DNA from 4 places in the Streptomyces sp. NPDC058240 genome. Region 3 is predicted to be linked to each of the others. Evidence: riboswitches for the same ligand, from Rfam matches in the RefSeq annotation. Region 3 holds a riboswitch; each other region holds the start of a gene.
The links. A riboswitch is a leader RNA that binds a small molecule or an ion and turns the genes downstream of it on or off. The one in region 3 is predicted to bind cyclic di-AMP.
Positions count from the first base shown of each region.

Region 1: it holds a riboswitch for cyclic di-AMP, as region 3 does, so the genes downstream of both, ACFVX4_RS38185 (peptidoglycan DD-metalloendopeptidase family protein) here and ACFVX4_RS28295 (transglycosylase SLT domain-containing protein) in region 3, are expected to answer to the same signal.
Region 2: it holds a riboswitch for cyclic di-AMP, as region 3 does, so the genes downstream of both, ACFVX4_RS13445 (transglycosylase family protein) here and ACFVX4_RS28295 (transglycosylase SLT domain-containing protein) in region 3, are expected to answer to the same signal.
Region 4: it holds a riboswitch for cyclic di-AMP, as region 3 does, so the genes downstream of both, ACFVX4_RS07625 (M23 family metallopeptidase) here and ACFVX4_RS28295 (transglycosylase SLT domain-containing protein) in region 3, are expected to answer to the same signal.

Region 1 covers NZ_JBHVWT010000064.1:14,443-19,130, reverse strand. The annotation lists gene ACFVX4_RS38190 (alpha-galactosidase) at 1-2,037, shown strand, start outside; cyclic di-AMP (ydaO/yuaA leader) riboswitch at 2,334-2,490, shown strand; gene ACFVX4_RS38185 (peptidoglycan DD-metalloendopeptidase family protein) at 2,494-3,414, shown strand; gene ACFVX4_RS38180 (SGNH/GDSL hydrolase family protein) at 3,604-4,449, shown strand; gene ACFVX4_RS38175 (STM4011 family radical SAM protein) at 4,499-4,688, opposite strand, start outside.
Region 2 covers NZ_JBHVWT010000005.1:307,233-311,920, reverse strand. The annotation lists gene ACFVX4_RS13455 (septum formation initiator family protein) at 1-333, opposite strand, end outside; gene eno (phosphopyruvate hydratase) at 458-1,747, opposite strand; gene ACFVX4_RS13445 (transglycosylase family protein) at 2,034-2,801, opposite strand; cyclic di-AMP (ydaO/yuaA leader) riboswitch at 2,805-2,976, opposite strand; gene ACFVX4_RS13440 (transglycosylase family protein) at 3,277-4,239, opposite strand; gene ACFVX4_RS13435 (cytochrome P450) at 4,345-4,688, opposite strand, start outside.
Region 3 covers NZ_JBHVWT010000023.1:38,240-42,927, reverse strand. The annotation lists gene ACFVX4_RS28315 (APC family permease) at 1-128, opposite strand, end outside; gene ACFVX4_RS28310 (hypothetical protein) at 488-805, shown strand; gene ACFVX4_RS28305 (TetR family transcriptional regulator C-terminal domain-containing protein) at 823-1,236, opposite strand; partial or broken gene ACFVX4_RS28300 (FAD-dependent monooxygenase) at 1,246-2,142, shown strand; gene ACFVX4_RS28295 (transglycosylase SLT domain-containing protein) at 2,182-2,670, opposite strand; cyclic di-AMP (ydaO/yuaA leader) riboswitch at 2,675-2,861, opposite strand; gene ACFVX4_RS28290 (ABC-F family ATP-binding cassette domain-containing protein) at 3,499-4,688, shown strand, end outside.
Region 4 covers NZ_JBHVWT010000002.1:514,651-519,338, reverse strand. The annotation lists gene ACFVX4_RS07630 (aldo/keto reductase) at 1-583, opposite strand, end outside; gene ACFVX4_RS07625 (M23 family metallopeptidase) at 1,006-2,238, opposite strand; cyclic di-AMP (ydaO/yuaA leader) riboswitch at 2,250-2,402, opposite strand; gene ACFVX4_RS07620 (PP2C family protein-serine/threonine phosphatase) at 2,692-3,846, opposite strand; tRNA gene ACFVX4_RS07615 (tRNA-Met) at 4,024-4,097, opposite strand; gene ACFVX4_RS07610 (SPFH domain-containing protein) at 4,174-4,688, opposite strand, start outside.

The sequences.
Region 1 (4,688 bases), on a different contig from region 3:
GCACTGCGACTGACCGAGCAGGACGAGCTGGTCCATCTGCACTGGGGGCCGAGGATCTCCCTCGCGGCGGCCGAGGCACTGGCCGCGGCGCCGGAGCTGCCCTTCAGGGCCTTCGAGTCCCACCTCGACGGCCGTGAGGAATATCCGGTGGAGGGCGGCCCCAGGTTCGTCCGCCCGGCACTCTCGGTACGCACCCCGCAGGTCCGCGGCACCGAGTGGGCCTTCGCCGCCGCCGTGGTGGACGGGGACGAACTGCGGATCGGCTTCACCGACTCCGTGCACCGGCTAGCCCTCACCCTGCACTACCGGATGCGGGACGACTCCGGTGTTGTGGAGCGCTGGACCACCGTCGCCCATGCCGGGCCGGACGGGCCGCCGCTGGAACTGCTGCGCGCCGACGCGGCCGCCTGGTCGCTGCCCGCCCGCGACGGCTGGCGGCTGAGCCGGCTGCACGGACGCTGGGCGGCGGAGTCGCGGCTGGAACGGGCGGAGCTGATCCACGGCGAGAGCGTCATCTCCAGCCGGCGCGGCCACACCGGCCACCAGTACCTGCCGTGGGTCGCGCTGGACGCCGACGGCGCGGCGACCGAGGAGAGCGGTGAGGTGTACGGCTGTGCGCTCGGCTGGTCCGGGTCGTGGCGGATCTCCGTGCAGCGGCTGCCCGACGGGCTCGTACAGATCACCGGCGGCGCCGGCTACGACGACTCCGGGCTGCTGCGGCTCGCACCGGGGGAGTCGTACACCACGCCCGTATTCGCCGGTCTGTGGAGCGGGCAGGGGTTCGGCGGGGCCAGCCGCGCCTGGCATGCCTGGCAGCTGGCCCATGTGATTCCGGACGCGGAGAACCCGCGGCCGGTGCTCTACAACTCCTGGGAGGCGACGGGTTTCGACGTCTCGCTGGACCAGCAGCGCGCTCTCGCAGAGCGCGCCGCCGCGATGGGCGTCGAGCTGTTCGTGGTGGACGACGCGTGGTTCGGGCAGCGGACCAGTGACCGGGCCGGGCTCGGCGACTGGACGCCGAATCCGGACCGCTTCCCCGGCGGGCTGAAGCCGCTCGCCGACGAAGTGCACGGGCTCGGCATGCAGTTCGGCATCTGGGTCGAACCGGAAATGGTCAACGCCGACAGTGAGCTCTATCGCGCGCACCCCGACTGGGTGCAGCACTTCCCCGGCCGGGCGCGGACGGAGTACCGCAACCAGCTGGTGCTCAATCTGGCCCGCCCCGATGTGCAGGCATATCTCTGGGAGCAGCTGGACACGCTGCTCTCCGGCACGCCCGTCGATTATGTGAAATGGGATTTCAATCGCTGCTTCACCGATGCTGGCTGGCCGGGCGAGGAGTACCCGCAGAAGCTCTGGATCGAGCACGTGAACGGCCTGTATGCGCTGATCGACCGGCTCAGGGCCGCGCATCCCACGGTCGCGTTCGAGTCCTGCTCGGGCGGCGGCGGCCGGGTCGACCTGGGGATTCTGTCCCGTACGGACCAGGTGTGGACCTCCGACAACACTGACCCGCTCGACCGTCTCGCCATCCAGGAGGGCTTCGGCCACATCCACCCGGCCCGGGTGATGGCAGCCTGGGTCACCGACAGCCCGAATCACCAGCTCAACGGCAGGGTCAGCTCGCTGCGCTTCCGCTTCGTGAGTGCCATGGCCGGTGTGCTCGGGGTCGGCGGGGACCTCACCGAATGGGGCGAGGAGGAGCTGGCCGAGGCGCGGACCTGGGTGGAGCTCTACAAGGAGATCCGGCCGGTCGTGCAGCACGGCGCGCTGTACCGGCTGCGCGAGCCGCGGGGCGGACTCAGCGCGGTCCAGTACGTCCACGGGGTGGAGACCGTGGTCCTGATGTGGCTGGAGGCGCAGCGATACGGGGAGCGGCCCCCGGCCCTGCGGCTGCGCGGGCTCGATCCCGAAGCGACGTACACCTGCCTGGACACGGGGGCCGTGCACCACGGTTCGGCACTGCTGCACCAGGGGCTGCACAGCGGACTTCGGGGCGATCTCGACGCGCGGGTGCTGAGGCTCCGGCGGGGGTGACGGACAGGGCATGTCCGTAATGCGGGCCTTTGTCTGAATATGGCCCGCTTGTACGGGAGATGATCGCCGCCTCGTGAGCGGGATCATATCCGTGACGGTGTGTGGTGACGGGCGAGTTGGGCATTCCGTACGCGGCGCGGAAAGCCAAGATCCTTAATCCACGGAGTGTGACCGGAATTCCGCGCCGATTTCCCGGCGCGGATTTCGGCATGGAACCTGTGGCTTGTTCTCGTCGTCCCGACTCGCTTACGGTCACCGTCAATCCGGACGGACCGCCTAATCCTGCCGCCGCCCGGAATTCACATCCACTCATCGCGTGGCAGGAGCGGGGGAACCAGGTAAGCCGCCGACCGGAGAAATCCGGCCGGCTAGGGGTGAAGTCGCGCTCAGCGCGGCCGGGCATCTCCAGCCCGAACCCGACAGCTCACCTCGCAGGCGCCGGAGAGGAAATACGCCATGCCCATATCGGGTAAGCACCGCCGTCCGAAGTTCGGCCCCATCGCCCGTGGCGTCGCCGCGGCAGGCGCCGGTGGCGCCGTCCTCGCGCTGCCGCTGCTCGGTGCCACCGGTGCCCACGCCGCGGACCAGGCCGCCCCGGCCGCCGCCACGCACGCCGAGCCGGTCGCGCAGAAGCAGGCCGCCACCACGACGTACTCCGTCGTCTCCGGCGACTACCTGTCGAAGATCGCCGCCGAGCACAAGATCAAGGGCGGCTGGGAGAAGCTGTACCAGGACAACCGCAAGGTCGTCGGCAAGGACCCCAGCCTGATCTTCCCGGGCATGAAGCTGACCCTCGGCGCCAAGGCGACCGGCGACGCCGCGCCCACCGGTGCCGGCACCGGCTCGTCCCTCCCGTCGAAGGCGCTCTCGGCTCCCTCGAAGGCCGCGGAGAAGTCCGCCCCGGCCAAGTCCGTGACCGCCGTCCCGCAGTCCAAGGCCCCGGCCTCCGCCCCGGCCGCCCAGAGCAGCGGCTCCGGCTACGTCCACCCGGTCCCCGGCAACCACACCACCAACTACCGCGCCTCCGGCTCCAACTGGTCCAGCGGCAGCCACACCGGGATCGACTTCCCCGTCTCCACCGGCACCAGCGTGAAGGCCATCACCTCCGGCACCGTCGTCGCCGCCGGCTGGGGCGGCGCGTACGGCAACCAGGTCGTCATCAAACACACCGACGGCCACTACTCGCAGTACGGCCACCTGTCCTCCCTCTCCGTCTCGGTGGGCCAGGCCGTGAGCGCCGGTCAGCAGGTCGGCCTCTCCGGCGCCACCGGCAACGCCACCGGCCCGCACCTGCACTTCGAGGTCCGCACGGGCCCGGCGTACGGCTCGGACATCGACCCGATCGCCTTCCTGGCCTCGCACGGCATCTACGTCTGAGCGGAACGGCCGGGCAGCTGAGCAACAAAGCATGACCTGAGCAACACGGAAGGGGCGGTGCGCGGCGGCGCACCGCCCCTTCCGCTTATTCCCCCTTTACCAAAACCTGACCGGGTGGTCTATCTCACCACCCGTCAACCCCATATTACGGTCGCGTAGGTCACATTCGGCGGTGCAGGATAAGCGTTTGTGGCAGACGATTCGAGAAAAAATCAACGTGGCGTCATCAACCGACAGGGCGTCATCGGGTCGTACGCGGCGATTGGCGACAGCTTCACCGAGGGAGTCGGCGACCCCGGCCCGGACGGGACCTTCGTCGGCTGGGCGGACCGATTCGCGGTCCTCCTCGCGGACCAGCTCCCGGACCCCGATGCGGCGACGGGCGCCGAAGGTTCCGCGCACGGGAATTTCAGGTACGCCAATCTCGCCGTACGCGGACGCCTCCTCGACCAGATCGTCGAGGAGCAGGTACCGCGCGCCAAGGAGCTCGCACCCGACCTGGTGAGCTTCTGCGCGGGCGGCAACGACATCATCCGGCCGGGCACCGACCCCGACGACGTGGCCGAGCGCTTCGAGCGCGCGGTCGCGGAGCTGACCGAAGCGGTCGGCACGGTCATGGTCACCACCGGCTTCGACACCCGTGGCGTTCCCGTGCTGCGCCATCTGCGCGGCAAGATCGCCACGTACACCGCCCATGTACGGGCCATCGCCGACCGCTACGACTGCCCGGTCCTCGACCTGTGGTCGCTGCGGTCCGTCCAGGACAGGCGTGCCTGGGACGACGACCGGCTCCATCTGTCGGCCGAGGGACACACCAGGGTCGCGCTGCGCGCCGCCCAGGTCCTCGGCATCGATGTGCCGGCCGACCCCGACCAGGAATGGCCCCCGCAGGCACAGCGCGGCACCCTCGAAGTACGGCGCGACGACATCCACTGGGCGCGGGAGTACCTGGTTCCGTGGATCGGCCGGCGGCTGCGCGGCGAGTCCTCGGGCGACCACGTCGAAGCGAAGCGGCCGGACCTCCTGCCGCTCTAGACAGATGTCCGCGACCGCGCTGCCGCCGCTCGCCGGACCGGCCTGAACCTCAGACCGGTCCGGCGAGCGACGACAGCGGAGCAGCCGGTATGCGCTCCAGCACACCGCCCGCGAAGACGTCGTACAGCGGCAGCGTCTCCAGGTGCACGTAGCCGATGTGGCAGTCGCAGACCGCCAGCGGACAGGCGCGCGGACCGAGGGCCCGCCGGTAGCTCCCGTCGTAGAGATTGCCGAGCTCC
Region 2 (4,688 bases), on a different contig from region 3:
GTGCAGGTGCGTGCGGGCCAGCTGCCTGATGTACGCGTCGTCCTGGAGGCGCGCCTTCTCGTCGCGCAGCTCCTCGGTACGGGCCTTGGCCTCCTGCGCCAGGCGCTCCTGGTCGGCGATCTCGTCCCGCTGCGAGACGTACTGCCGCATCGGGTACGCGAGCGCGACCACCAGGGAGCAGACGATGAGCGCGAGGAAGGCCGCCCGGCCGGTGAGCCGTGAGCGGCGGGCCTGACGGCGGTTCTGGGAACGGTAGACGCGGGCGGCGGTCTGCTCGCCGAGCAGCCGCAGCCGGGTCGCGGTGGAGAACCGGTCCCGGTCCTTCGCGGCCATGTCTCCGCCTCCCCACTACGCACGTCCGTCCCCGCACACGGTACGGGACCGGGTGCGGGGACGGACGGACGCCATGGCCTTCGGCCCCTGACGGGCCGAAAGGGATGATCAGCCCTTGCTGTGCCTACTGGTTCGCAGAGCGAAACCGCGGGAACGCCGAGCGGCCCGCGTACACCGCGGCGTCGTCGAGGATCTCCTCGATGCGCAGCAGCTGGTTGTACTTGGCGACGCGGTCCGAGCGGGCCGGGGCGCCGGTCTTGATCTGGCCGCAGTTCACGGCGACCGCGAGGTCGGCGATGGTGACGTCCTCGGTCTCACCGGAGCGGTGCGACATCATGCACTTGAAGCCGTTGCGCTGGGCCAGCTCGACGGCGTCCAGGGTCTCGGTCAGCGAGCCGATCTGGTTGACCTTGACGAGCAGGGCGTTGGCGGAGCCCTCCTCGATGCCGCGGGCCAGGCGCTCCGGGTTGGTGACGAAGAGGTCGTCGCCGACGATCTGCACCTTGGCGCCGAGCTTGTCGGTGATGACCTTCCAGCCGGCCCAGTCGTCCTCGTACAGCGGGTCCTCGATGGAGACCAGCGGGTACGCGGAGACGAGCTCCTCGTAGTACTCGGTCATCTCGGCGGCCGAGCGGGACTTGCCCTCGAACTCGTACTTGCCGTCCTTGTAGAACTCGGACGCGGCGACGTCGAGCGCGAGCGCGATGTCCTTGCCGGGGGCGTAGCCGGCTTCCTTGATGGCCTCGACGATGAGGTCGAGGGCGGCGCGGTTGGACTCCAGGTTCGGCGCGAAGCCGCCCTCGTCGCCGAGACCGGTCGAAAGACCCTTGGTCTTCAGTACCTTCTTCAGCGTGTGATAGACCTCGGCACCCCAGCGCAGCGCCTCGGAGAAGGACTCCGCGCCGATCGGCGCGATCATGAACTCCTGGATGTCCACGTTGGAGTCGGCGTGCGAACCGCCGTTGAGGATGTTCATCATCGGAACGGGCAGCAGGTGCGCGTTCGGGCCGCCGAGGTAGCGGAACAGCGGCAGGTCCGAGGCCTCGGAGGCGGCGTGGGCGACGGCCAGCGAGACGCCGAGGATGGCGTTGGCGCCGAGCGAGCCCTTGTTCTCGGTGGCGTCCAGGTCGAACATCGCCTGGTCGATCAGCCGCTGCTCGGTGGCGTCGTAGCCGACGAGCTCCGGGCCGATCTGCTCGATCACGGCGAGGACGGCCTTCTCGACGCCCTTGCCCTGGTAGCGGTTGGGGTCACCGTCGCGAAGCTCGATGGCCTCGAACGCACCGGTGGAGGCGCCGGACGGAACGGCAGCACGGCCCGTGCTGCCGTCGTCGAGGCCGACCTCTACCTCGACCGTGGGGTTTCCGCGGGAGTCGAGGATTTCCCGGGCTACGACGACGTCGATGGACGGCACGAGGCATCTCCTTCTGGGATATGACGCTGGTTGTGCAGGGTCGCTTTGGCCTTGCGACAAGAGCCTAACCGGCCCGGCCCGCTGAGCCCGACGACCGCCCGACCCCTGGGACGAAAAAGGACCCGAGGGCGCACATTGGCGGGCAAACAGGCAGAAATTTACTGGCCAGTAACTACAACACTTGAACGGTCCGGCGCTCCCCCGAGCACAGACGGCCGAACCCCGGCCCGGCGCGTACGGGGGAATGCGCGCCGGGCCGGGGTGCTCGGGGAGGAGAGAGCCTCGACTACTTCGTCAGGTGCAGCTGCTGACCCGGGTAGATCAGGTCGGCGTTCTTGACGATGTCCTTGTTCAGCTCGAACAGCTGCTGCCAGCCGCCCTCGACCTTGTGGTCGGCCGCGATCTTGCTGAGGGAGTCGCCGGAGACGACCTTGTACTCGCCGTCGCCCTTCTTGACCTTCTCGCCGGTCGGGGTGGTGACGGTCTTCTTCGACTCGGCCTGCGGGGCGGCGGAGCGCTCCGAGCGGGAGGCGGCGGGGGCCTCGGTGCGCTCGCTCTGCCTCGGCTGGGCCGACTGCGACTGCTGCTTCGGGGCGGCCGGGGCGCTCTGCTGCTCGGAGGCGCCGGAGCTCGCGGTGGAGTTCGAGGAGGAGCCGGTGCTGACGCCCGGGTCGACACCGTCGTTGGTCAGGTTGCCGGCGCCGGCGCAGGACCAGGCACCCGGGCCCTGCATGTCGAGGAGCTTCTCGGCGGTGGCGATCTGCTGGGCCTTGGTGGCCAGGTCGGCACGGGCGGCGTACTGCGTACCGCCGGCGGCGGCCCAGCTGGACTGCGAGAACTGCAGACCGCCGTAGTAGCCGTTGCCGGTGTTGATGGACCAGTTGCCGCCGGACTCGCACTGGGCGACGGCGTCCCAGGTGGCGACGGAGGCGGCGGAGGCGCTGGTCGCACCCATCAGGGGCACGGCGACGGCGGCACCGGCGACACCGGCGAGCGTGGCGATACGGACGGCCTTGGACGGGCGGCGGTGCTTGCCCTTGCTGGAAAGCAGCATGGAACTTCTCCTCACCGACGCCTACGAGGTGAGCTGTCGGGTTCGGGCCAAGTGAGTTGCCCGGTCGCACGTCCTAGCACGCGACTTCACCCCAAGCCGGTCCTGATGCGTCTTTCGACGATCGGGCCCGGCGCTTACCTGGGTCCCCCGCTCCTGCCTACGGCGCTTTACGCGTCTGTTCCCTTCGACCGACGGCAGGATTCGGCGTGACGGTCGACGGGGCCCGCGGTGCGAGCGGTTCCGACCGTAAACATACGCAACCCTCACATTCAAAGATGGACACATCGGACAATCAACCCGTACTTGCATCTGAAGAACCGTCGTTTCCGCAGGTGGGACGTGATGCGGAAGGGCCTCCCAGGCGCGACACGCCAGTTGACGCAAAGAGACCCATGTCTCACTTACGCATAAGCGGACATAGGTCCCTGAACTACCCCGATTTTTGAGGTGCTTTTAGTCGATTATCAGACTGCTCTCACTGGGCCTTCACATCGAGATCGAGGCTCTGGCCAGGGAGGATGAGGTCCGGGTCGGAGCCGACGGCACCCTTATTGGCCTCATAGAGCGCGGGCCAGCCTCCGGGAACCTTCTGTGCATCAGCAATCGACCAGAGGTTGTCGCCGGGCCGGACGGTGTACGCGCCGTCAGCCGCCGGCTCGGCCGTGTCGCGCGCGCCGTTGCCGCCACGGGAGGCGTGGCGGCCCGACTCACGGCCGCCGCCGTCCGTGTCGCGACTCCCCGCGGTGGCCGGCGCGCCGCGGTGCTTGCCACCCGCATCACTGGACGAGTCGGGTGAATCGGACGTGTCACGGGGCGCACCGGAGGACGCTCCGGGAGACGGAGTGGTCGAAGCCGAGGGCTTCGGGGACGGCGAGGCCTTCCTTGACGGCTTGTCGGCCCCGTCCGAGCCGTCCGCACCGTCCACGGCGTCCGAGCCGTCCGAGGCGCTCCCGGACGGCGTGGCGTCGTCGGACGGGTCCGCCGACGCGTCGTCAGCCGGCTTCGCGCTCCCGGTCGGGTCGTCGGCGGGAACGGAGCCCGGGTCGACCCCCGGCGGCGTCCCGTCCACCGCGAGGCCGGAGATGACCGCACAGCTGGGCCAGGCCCGCGGGCCCCGGTCATCCAGGACCTTCTCGGCCACCTCTATCTGCTGCGCCCGGCTGGCGAGGTCCGCGCGCTCCGCGTACGCCTCACCGCCGTACGCCTTCCAGGTCTCCGGCGAGAACTGCAGGCCGCCGTAGTAGCCGTTCCCGAAGTCCGCACTCCACGCGCCGCCGCTCTCGCACTCGGCCACCCGGTCCCAGGTCGTGGCGTCGGCCGCGTGCGCACCGGACGCGCCGAGCAGCGGGATGGCGATCGCCGATCCGGTCACGCCCGCGGCGACGACGATGGCGGGTGCCTGACGGGGGCGACGGTGTCTGCCGTTCGCGGAGCCCATGGGGTTGCCTTCCGTGTGACTGACATGTGACTGGTGAGTCGAACGGTGAACCTAGCGGGACTCGAACGCGCGTCACAAGTCGATGCAGCGCAGATCACGCGAAAGTCACAGAACTGACGGAGTGTCACTTCTGGTGGTCGCGGGCCCCGGCGTGAACTCCACGGGGAGCGTGCGAAGTCCACGCATGATGAGCCCGCCACGCCACCGCAAATCGGTAGGTTCCACCGCAAGTCGCAGGTCCGGAAGGCGGTTCAGAAGCGTGGCGAGCGCGGTCTGTCCCTCCAGCCGGGCGAGCGGCGCTCCCAGGCAGTAGTGGATGCCGTGCCCGTATCCGAGGTGCTGATTGTCACGCCGTGCGAGGTCGAGCGTGTCGGGGTCCTCGAAGCGCTCCGGGTCGCGGTCGGCCGCGGCGAGCACCACGAGCACGGGGTCCCCGGCCTCGATGTCCT
Region 3 (4,688 bases):
GAGGCGGGCGTCACGCAGGAGAGCGTGAGCAGAGTTCCGCCCACCACGCCGATGGAACGCTTGAGCTTCTGTGGAGTGGGGCCGGTCGCTGGGGCGAGCGCCTGGGGAGCGCTGAGCGTTTCGGTCATCGTGCGGTTCCGATCAACAGGTGCGGTGTCTGAGCACGGGAGCGGTATCGCCTCCAGACGAGGACGTGGTGAGTGGTTTCGTCGCTCCCAGCGCGACATGCAATCCTGACGTGTTCCGCAGGTCAAGAGGTGTTCACCTTCGGAATTCGTTGTTCCGATGGGCCGATCCGACGATTTGGCGTTAACAACGCGTCATAGTCCGGGGATCGGCGGGTGCGGGAACCGCAGCCCGGCCCGATGGAAAGTTTCCCCCATATCCAGCATCCGGAAGGGCGGGGCGGTGTCCCGCACGAGCGGGCGCGGTCGGTGCGCGGAGCCCGCGGGTCGCGCATCCGCGGTCTTGGTGCCAGCCTGGAGTCATGGCTTGGGCGTCGTGGACGACTTGCGGTGTGTTCTCCGGGCACGGCGGCGTGCTCACGGAGGAGGTCGGTGTCCTGTCCGGGGACCTGACCGTTCACACGACCTGGGCGGATGACTTGGCCCAGGTGACCGTGCAGTACACGGGTGCGATCGACTGGTTCACCATGTCGGGCAGTCCCGTGCCGTGTTGTTCGGAGGAGGACAGCCGTCGTCTGCACGATGCGGTGGTGCAGGCGGTCCGGAAGGGTGAGGCGGCCACCGTTCCCGTGCCGCCCCGCCCCGCCCGGGAGCAGGCGGCGGAGCCCGCCCAGGAGTGACGCCGGCGCGTCGACGATCACGCGTCGCGGAGCGCGGCGGCGACCAGCCCCGCGATCTCGTCCCTCGGCACTCCCCCGCCGCCCACCAGCCGGTCGAACACCAGCCCGTCCACGCAGGCCAGCAGCGTGAGCGTCCGGCCCTCGGCGTCGGCCACGCCCTGCGCGTCCAGGAAGACCCGCACGGCCTCGCGTGCCGCGTTCTCGCGCGGCACGAGGATCTCCCGCAGCTCCGGGTGACGCACACTCTCGACCGCGCACGCGTAGCGGGCGAGCGACCTCTGCCGACCCCGACCGGCCAGCCGCCACTCGACGAAGCCGGCGAGCCCGTCCGTCAGTTCGTCGGCGTCGCGCGGCATCCCCGCCTGCTCGCCGGCCGCCTGCAGCTCCGCCTGGTCGAGGGCGACGAGCCGCCGCACGAGCCCGGTGAGCAGCGCCTACCGGGTACGGAAGTACGCCGAGGTGGTGCCCGGCGGCAGGTCCGCCGCCCGGTCCACGGCCCGGTGGGTCAGGCCGCGCATCCCCGCCTCGGCCAGTCCCTGCTCGTCGGATTCGATGTGACGTCCGTCGACCGCTCCGACTCCTCGCGGGTGCGCCTCACCGCCGGTGACACCCGCCTCGACGCGGATCTGGTCGTGGCCGCCTACGGCATCGGCAGCCGATTGCGCTCCCAGCTCTTCCCGGGGCACCCCGGTCCGGCCTACAGCGGCTCGACCGTGCTGCGCGCCATCATCGAGTCCCCGGTCGACCTGAGTGCCGACTTCGAGCTCACCTGGGGGCCGGGGGCCGAGTTCGGCCACATCGCCTTCACGGACGGCCGGGCCGAGTGGCACGCGGTGCTCAACGCCCCTGCCGGTGTGCGCCATTCGGATCCCCTCGCCGAGGTCCGCCGCAGGTTCGGCGGCTGGCACGACCCCATTCCCGCGCTGCTGGCGGCGACCCGGCCCGACGCCGTCCTGCACCATGACGTCGACGAACTGGTCGTCCCGCTCCCTTCCTACGCGGTGGGCCGGGTCGCCCTGCTCGGCGATGCGGCCCATGCCATGACACCGAACCTCGGCCAGGGGGCGTGCCAGGCCTTGGAGGACGCGGCGACACTGGCCGCCGCGCTCCGCACCGAGCCCACTGTCGAGTCGGCGCTCGGCCGCTACGACGCCGAACGCCGGCCCCGCAGCCAGTCGGTCGCCCGAGCCGCCCGCCAGGCCGGCCGGATGGGTCAGCGGCTGTCCCGGCCGGCGGCCGTCGCGCTGCGCAACACGGCACTGCGCCTCGCACCGTCCCGCGTCACCGTCCGCACGATCCTGCGCCACGCCGACTGGACGCCCCCGCGGCCGGGGTGACCGCGGGGGCGACGGCCCGGAGACCGTTCGTTCCGTATGTCAGTAGGCCCCGGAGACGTTGTCGATGGAGCCGTACTTGGCGGCCGCGTAGTTGCACGCTGCCGTGATGTTGGCGACGGGGTCGTAGCTGTCCATCGCCGTGCCGGGCACGTGGTAGGCCCGGAACGTCGGATCGATGATCTGGAGGAGGCCCTTGGACGGCGTTCCGGCGGCGGCGTTCGAGTCCCATTTGTTGATGGCGAGGCGATTACCGGAGGACTCGCGCATGACGTTGCGATGGATACCGTTGTAGCTGCCGGGAATGCCGTGCTGGGCCATGACGGCCAGCGACTCCTTGATCCAGCCGTCCAGATCGTCCGTGTACGCCGCGGTCGGCGCGGCGGCACTGACGGTCTGCGCCGGCGCCGCCGAGGCGGCGTGGGCACCGATCAGCGGAAGCATGAGTGCGGCGGCACCCGTGCCCAGGGCGATGAAGCCCCTGGTCAGCGAGGTGGGCCTGCGACGACGGTACGTACCCGTTGAGGTCATGATGGATTCCTCTCCGTCGCCTGCGAGGTGAGCTGTCGGGTTCGGGCTGGAGATGCCTGGCCGCACACGAATGCGACTTCACCCCGAGCCGTTCCGGATACCGGATCGGCGGCTTACCTGGGTTCCCCGCTCCTGCCGTACACGAGTGGGTGGGATTGCCGGACGGCGGCAGGATTCGGCGTTCCGTCCGGATTGACGGTGACCGTAGGCGAGAAGGACCGAAAGGGACAAGCCCCTAATTTCCGAATGCAATTCACTTACAAGATCGAGTCATCAGAATCGGGGTAATCCACCTCACATCGAACGGTCCGCTTTCCTTGCGCGGAAAGGGAACCGAATTGCACGGTGCGACACCCGAGGGCTCGAACGTGACTCGCGCCACGAAATACCAAAAGGGGCATATCGCCCCACGCTCGAAAGTCACAATTGCGCCAAATGACCCTTTATCGGCCAAAAGGTCAACCGCCTTGGATCGCTCATACAGGACGTACGCGTCGTCGTCCGAGGCCCACGCCCGGGCCCCCACCCGAAACCGGGAGGCATTGCCATCGCTCCTCCCCGTGGTTATGGTTTTGATGTCCTGTTGTCTCCGATAGAGGTGGACGTTGCGCATCTGAGGTTCGCGAACATCGCGCCGTACGGCACAGCCCGTACGCCCGTCACGCTGTAGCAGTGCTCCGCGCTGCCCGTGACCCCGCGTGGATGCGACCTCGGTGCATGAGCCGTCCCTCTGTCTTCCGGACGCCGCACCTTTCTCTGCTGCTCGGTCGCCGCGTGGTGCTCGCATACGAAGCCCCCATCACCACGCTTGCGAATGCGAGGAACACCATGGCGACACCCACCACCCCCCACGCCTCCCTCACCTGCTCGGCCCTGTCCTTCCGGTGGCCGGACGGCACGACGGTCTTCGACGGACTCTCGTTCAGCATCGGCCGGGGCCGCATCGGTCTCGTCGGCACCAACGGCGCGGGCAAGTCCACACTGCTGCGGCTGCTCGCCGGTCGACTGCGCCCGTCCCAGGGTTCGGTGACCGTGGGCGGCAGCCTCGCCCACCTTCCACAGAACATCACCCTCGACACGACACTGCGGGTGGACCAGGCCCTGGGCATCGCCGAACGGCGCGACGCGCTGCGTGCCATCGAGGCCGGCGATGTCGACGAGAAGCACTTCGAGACGATCGGCAACGACTGGGACGTGGAGGAAAGGGCCCTGGCGACACTGGGCTCACTCGGACTCGGCGGCGTCGAACTGGACCGCACCGTCGGCCAGTTGTCCGGCGGGGAGACCGTCCTGCTGCGCCTGGCAGCGCTGCTGCTGGAGCGTCCCGATGTCCTCCTCCTGGACGAGCCCACCAACAACCTCGACATGTTCGCGCGCCGGAGGCTCTACGAGGCCGTCGACTCCTGGCGCTCGGGCGTACTGGTCGTGGTCAGCCATGACCGCGAACTGCTGGAGCGCGTGGACCGCATCGCCGAACTGCGCGCCGGGTCCGTGAACTGGTACGGCGGTGGCTGGTCCGCGTACCAGGAGGCCGTGGCCACCGAACAGGAGGCCGCCGGACGGATGTTGCGGGCCGCGGAGGCCGATGTGCGCCGCCAGAAACGCGAGTTGGAGGAGACCCAGGTGAAACTGGCCCGGCGCCAGAGGACCGGCAGGAAGATCGAGGCCGAGGGGAGCCTCCCGAAGATCCTGGCCGGCCGCCGCAAGCGGTCCGCGCAGGAGTCGGCGGGCAAACTTCGAGGCGTCCACGAGGCGCGGCTCGGCGAGGCACGCGAGCGCCGGGAGGAGGCCGCGGACGCGATCCGCGACGATGCCGAGATCCGCGTGAGCCTTCCCCACACGGCGGTGCCCGCCGGACGCAGCGTGTTGAACCTGCACGAGTTGCGCCCCCGGTTCGGCAGGCTGCGCGAGGGCAGTCTCCGGGTGCAGGGACCCGAGCGGATCGCGCTCGTCGGTCGCAACGGCGCCGGGAAGACGACCCTGCTGCGCACGATCACCGGTGAGCTGGCCCCCTTGTC
Region 4 (4,688 bases), on a different contig from region 3:
CGCCCTCGTAGGTGTCGCGGGAGACCAGGTTGTAGTGCGGCTGCAGGGCCACGTAGCGGGCCAGCCCCTCGCGCTCGGAGAAGTCCAGGGAGGCCTGGAGCCGCTCGGGGCTGATGTTGGAGGCGGCGATCTCCCGGACCTTGCCCTCCTTCACCAGCTGGTCGAGGGCGGTGATGATCTCCTCGACCGGGACGGTCTCGTCGTCGAAGTGCGTGTAGTAGAGGTCGATGTGGTCGGTGCCGAGCCGACGCAGCGACGCCTCGGCCGCGGCCTTGATGTTGGCGGGCGCGAGCCCCCGGTACGAGGGGTGGGTGGAGACCTTGGTTGCGACGACGATCTCGGCGCGGTCGGAGCGGCCGGCGAGCCACTTGCCGATGACCGTCTCCGACTCCCCGCCCTCGTTGCCCGGCACCCAGGCGGAGTAGCCGTCGGCGGTGTCGATGAAGTTGCCTCCGGCCGCGACGTACGCGTCCAGCACGGCGAACGACTGCGCCTCGTCCGCGGTCCAGCCGAAGACGTTGCCGCCGAGGGCGAGCGGGAAGACCTGAAGGTCGGAGGAGCCCAGCTTACGAAGAGAAGTCATGAGTGGAACAACGAATTCCGGCGGGTCCGCTATTCCGGGTGCTCGCCGTTCTCCGGGCCGGTCGTGACCGATCCCCGCACCACTCACAACGGATTCCGGACCGGTCGCAGGAGGCCCCCGCAAGAGGTCCCCGCACTGCTCGCAACGGGTTCCCGCACCACTCGCAGGACATTCCCGCACTGCTCACAACAGACCGGCAGCCCTGACGTCGGGGGGTGAGCGTCAGGGCTGCCGGGGTTCATCGGGGCGGGCGTCGCCTCAGAGGCTTTCGGGTGACCTCGGATCGGAAAAGCGGACGCGGTCTGGTGCGTGCGATCCCAAGGCGGAGGAGGGAGGCGACGCGGAGCGTCGTCGACGACGACAACGCGGGAAGCGTGCGTGCCAGGGCGTGGCCGCCCGGTCCGAGGTCACCCGACAGCCTCTCAGGGGTTGAGGCCCTTGTCCCGGAGCCAGGCCATCGGGTCGATGCCCGAACCGCCGGCGGTGTGGACCTCCAGGTGGAGGTGCGGCCCGGTCACGTTGCCGGTCGCGCCGACCCGGCCGATCGTCTCACCGGTGCTGACCTTCTGGCCGACACCGACGCCGATCGAGGACTGGTGGCAGAACCACAGCTCCGTACCGTCGTCGAGCTCCAGCACCGTGCGGTAGCCGTACGCACCGGACCAGCCGGCCGACTTGACCGTGCCGCTGTGGATGGCCTTGATCGGGGTGCCGGTCGGGGCCGCGAAGTCGAGGCCGGTGTGGTAGCCGGAGGACCACATCGAGCCGGCTTCGCCGAAGGTCGAGGTGATCGTGTACGAGGAGGTCGGGATGGCGTAGCTGGCGGCGAGCTTGGCGAGCCGCAGGGCCTCCGCCTTCTTCTTGGCCTCTTCCTCCGCCTTCTTCTTCTCGGCGGCGGCCTTGGCCTTGGCCTCGTCCTGCTGCTTCTTGGCCTCGGCGGCGGCCTTCTCCGCGGCTTCCTTCTCCTGGGTCGCCTTGGCCTCGGCGGCGGCGGCGTCCTGCTGCTGCTCGGCCTGCTGGAGGATGCGGGCGCGGAGCGCCTCGCCGGCGTCCGTCGTGCCCTGCTCGGCCTCGGCGGTGGTGAGGCCGGCGGTGGTGAGCGGGGCGGAAGCGGCTGCGATCTCGGCCTTGTCCGCCTCGGACTCGCCGGAGAACAGGGAGCCCACGCCGGGAAGGGACTTGGCGTCGGGGAGGTTGTCCGAGATGGCGTCGGGCACGGAGATGGAGACCGGCGGCTTGCCCTGCGCGGTGGCCATGCCGCCCGCGCCGACCGCCGCTATGACGCCGACACCCAGCACCGTGGAGCTGCGGGCGAGTCCGTTGCGCTGCTTGGCGACGCGGTGCCTGCCGCGTACCGGGCGGACGGACTCCTCGGTGGGGTTCCACTCGTCCCAACCGCGTTCGGACTCAACGTCGTTGCCGTCGGCGCGGAAGTCGGCACGGAGGTCGGCGCGGAAGTCGCTGCCGAACTCACCGGTGAAGTCGCCGCCCGGCTCGGTGCCGTAGTCGGTTCCGAACGCCGTCGCCGTCCCGGTGGGTGCGAAATCGGCGCCGTGGCCGGAGTCCGGCCGGGGGCCGAAGTCGGCGCCGTAACCGGTGCCGTAGTCGGGATTGAACCGGGACGGGGCCTCGGGGGCAGGCTTGTTGGACGCCACGGGGGCGCACTCCTTTCCTTCCTTCTCGCCTACCGGGTTAGCTGACGGGTTCGGAGCAGGAAGGTCTCCTACGGACCCCTCCGTCTCTCACGAGACACAGGTGTCCGATTCACCCCATGTAGGTGGTTCCCCGGTTCCCTTGCGGAATTCGGCGCTCGCGCACGGTGCCGCCATTGATGACGGCTGGGACGACCGCGCTGCGTTATCGAACGTTAATAGACACCGGGGCCGTATTCCAAGCTGTTCCCACTGATCGTTCACGTCTTTGGCCTGGACTTTACGGGACATAGCCGGGTGGAATCGGACGAGTTGACCGCCCCTCAGCCACTACCCCGATTCTGACGTTGCGTCAAATGTTATGCGGAGTGGCGCCTTTCGATTACGCACGGTGGCATCGCGCGTTCCGCCCCTCGCATCGCCCGTCCCGTCCCCTCACGCCTCGCGTTCCGCCCCTCACGTGGTCTCCGCGCCAACGATCCGCACGGTCCTCCGCCGGTCCGGCTGCCCCTCCGCGGGACGTACGACCGCGAGCAACGCCATGTCGTCGGTCGTCTCGCCGCCCGTGTACAGCCGCACGTCATCGGTCAGCGCGGACAGCAGCTCCTCGGGCCCCGGAAAGATCCGCCCGCGCAACCGGGCCGCCGGGTCGTAGAAGACCCCATCGGCGTTCCGCGCCTCGGAGAGGCCGTCCGTGTAGAGGAGCAGGGTCGTCCCGGCCGGCAGATCCCACTCGTCCGTCCGCTCCGGCCATACCCCCAGGCCCATGCCGAGCGGCAGCGCGGGCACGGAGGGCTTCAGCACCTCCAGCGCCCCGTCCGGGTGCAGCAGGATCGGCTCGGGGTGACCGCGGTTGACGATCCGCACCCGGGACAGCCCGGACGGGATCTCGGCCAGCACGGCGGTGATGAAGCCCTCCAGCACATCGAGCCCGCCCCGTCGCGCCTCCTCCCGGGCCAGCGCCCGCTCCAGCCGCCTCGCCACCCCTTCCAGCGAGGACTCCTGCTCAGCCGCCTCGCGGAACGCCCCGATGACCACCGCCACCGTCTCCACGGCGTCGAGCCCCTTGCCCCGTACGTCCCCGACCACCAACCGCACCCCCCACGGGGTGTCCGAAACGGCGAACAGGTCGCCGCCGACGAACTCGTCCGCCTGCGCCGCCTCGTACCGCGCCGCGACCTGCAGTCCGCCGGTCCGGTCGGCCGGCTGCGGCAGCACCGCGCGCATGGCCGTCTCCGCGACGAACCGCGCGGAGGCCAGCTGCTCGTTGCTGCGCCGCACGACCCCGTTGATCACGACCGCGAGGACGGAGACGGTGGCCAGGGTGAGCAGCTCGATCAGCGGCACGGCCTGCGGCAACGTATTGCTGAACAGCCGCAGTGCGATGACGGCCAGCATCGAGGCGATACCGGTGCGGATGGTGCTGGCCAGCGAGAAGAACGGGGCGGCGATCAGCGGAGCGGCCACGAACAACGGAATCGCGGTGAAGGTCGGCGGGGTGAGGGCGTCGAACACCAGCCCGCCGAGAATCATCAGGGCAGGCAGCGTGCGTACGAACTGCCGGGTACCGCCCCCGGCATGCCTGCCACGCCGCTTCTCCCGCTTCCACACCTGTGGTCTCCTGCCCGGTACGCGCGCGGCTGCGGACGGTACCGCGCCCCACTCCCAGGCTCGCCGGAGCGGAACGAAGCGGCGACTCCTCTTCGGCCAATGGGGCGACACCCGAGGTGCGGACCACAACGAATCAGGCCCGGCACGCTGTGTGCGTGCCGGGCCTGACTTCTTCAGTAGCGGGGACAGGATTTGAACCTGCGACCTCTGGGTTATGAGCCCAGCGAGCTACCGAGCTGCTCCACCCCGCGTCGTTGAACACAACTCTACGCCATGTCCGGCGCCCTTTTGACCACTCGGGTTCGCCCGGCCTTCATCCCGGCCGCGTCAGGAGGGGTTCGTCTCGGAGATACGGGGTGCGAAAGTGGCCTTCCCGTGGACCGCCGGCGGCTTCATCGGGTTAGCGCCCCGCTGGAGCGAGTGGAGGATCGCCAGCCCCTGGCCGACGACGCCCGCCGCCATCTCGTTGACACCGTTGGTGCCGTTGAGAACGGTGAGGTCGGCGCCGGACATGCCGCGGGCGGCGGCGTCGGCCAGGGCGGGCAGGTTCTCCACGATGCGGTTGGCCGCGATGAGCTCCTGGTTGCCGTCACGCAGCGAGGCGGCACGGACGCTGTTGGCGTCGGCCTGCGCCTGGGCGAGCGTCCGCTCGGTGTACGCGTTGCCGTCGGCCTCGAACTTCATCCGGTCCCGGGCCGCCTCCGCCAGGGTGCGCTGCCGGTAGGCCTCGGCGTCCGCCGGGCGCCGGACCTCCGCTTCCAGCCGTTGCGCGGCGAGCGAGGCCTGCCGCTCGGCCAGTGCGGTCTGCTCCTCGATGACCTCCTGCGAGGCGCGGGCCTGGG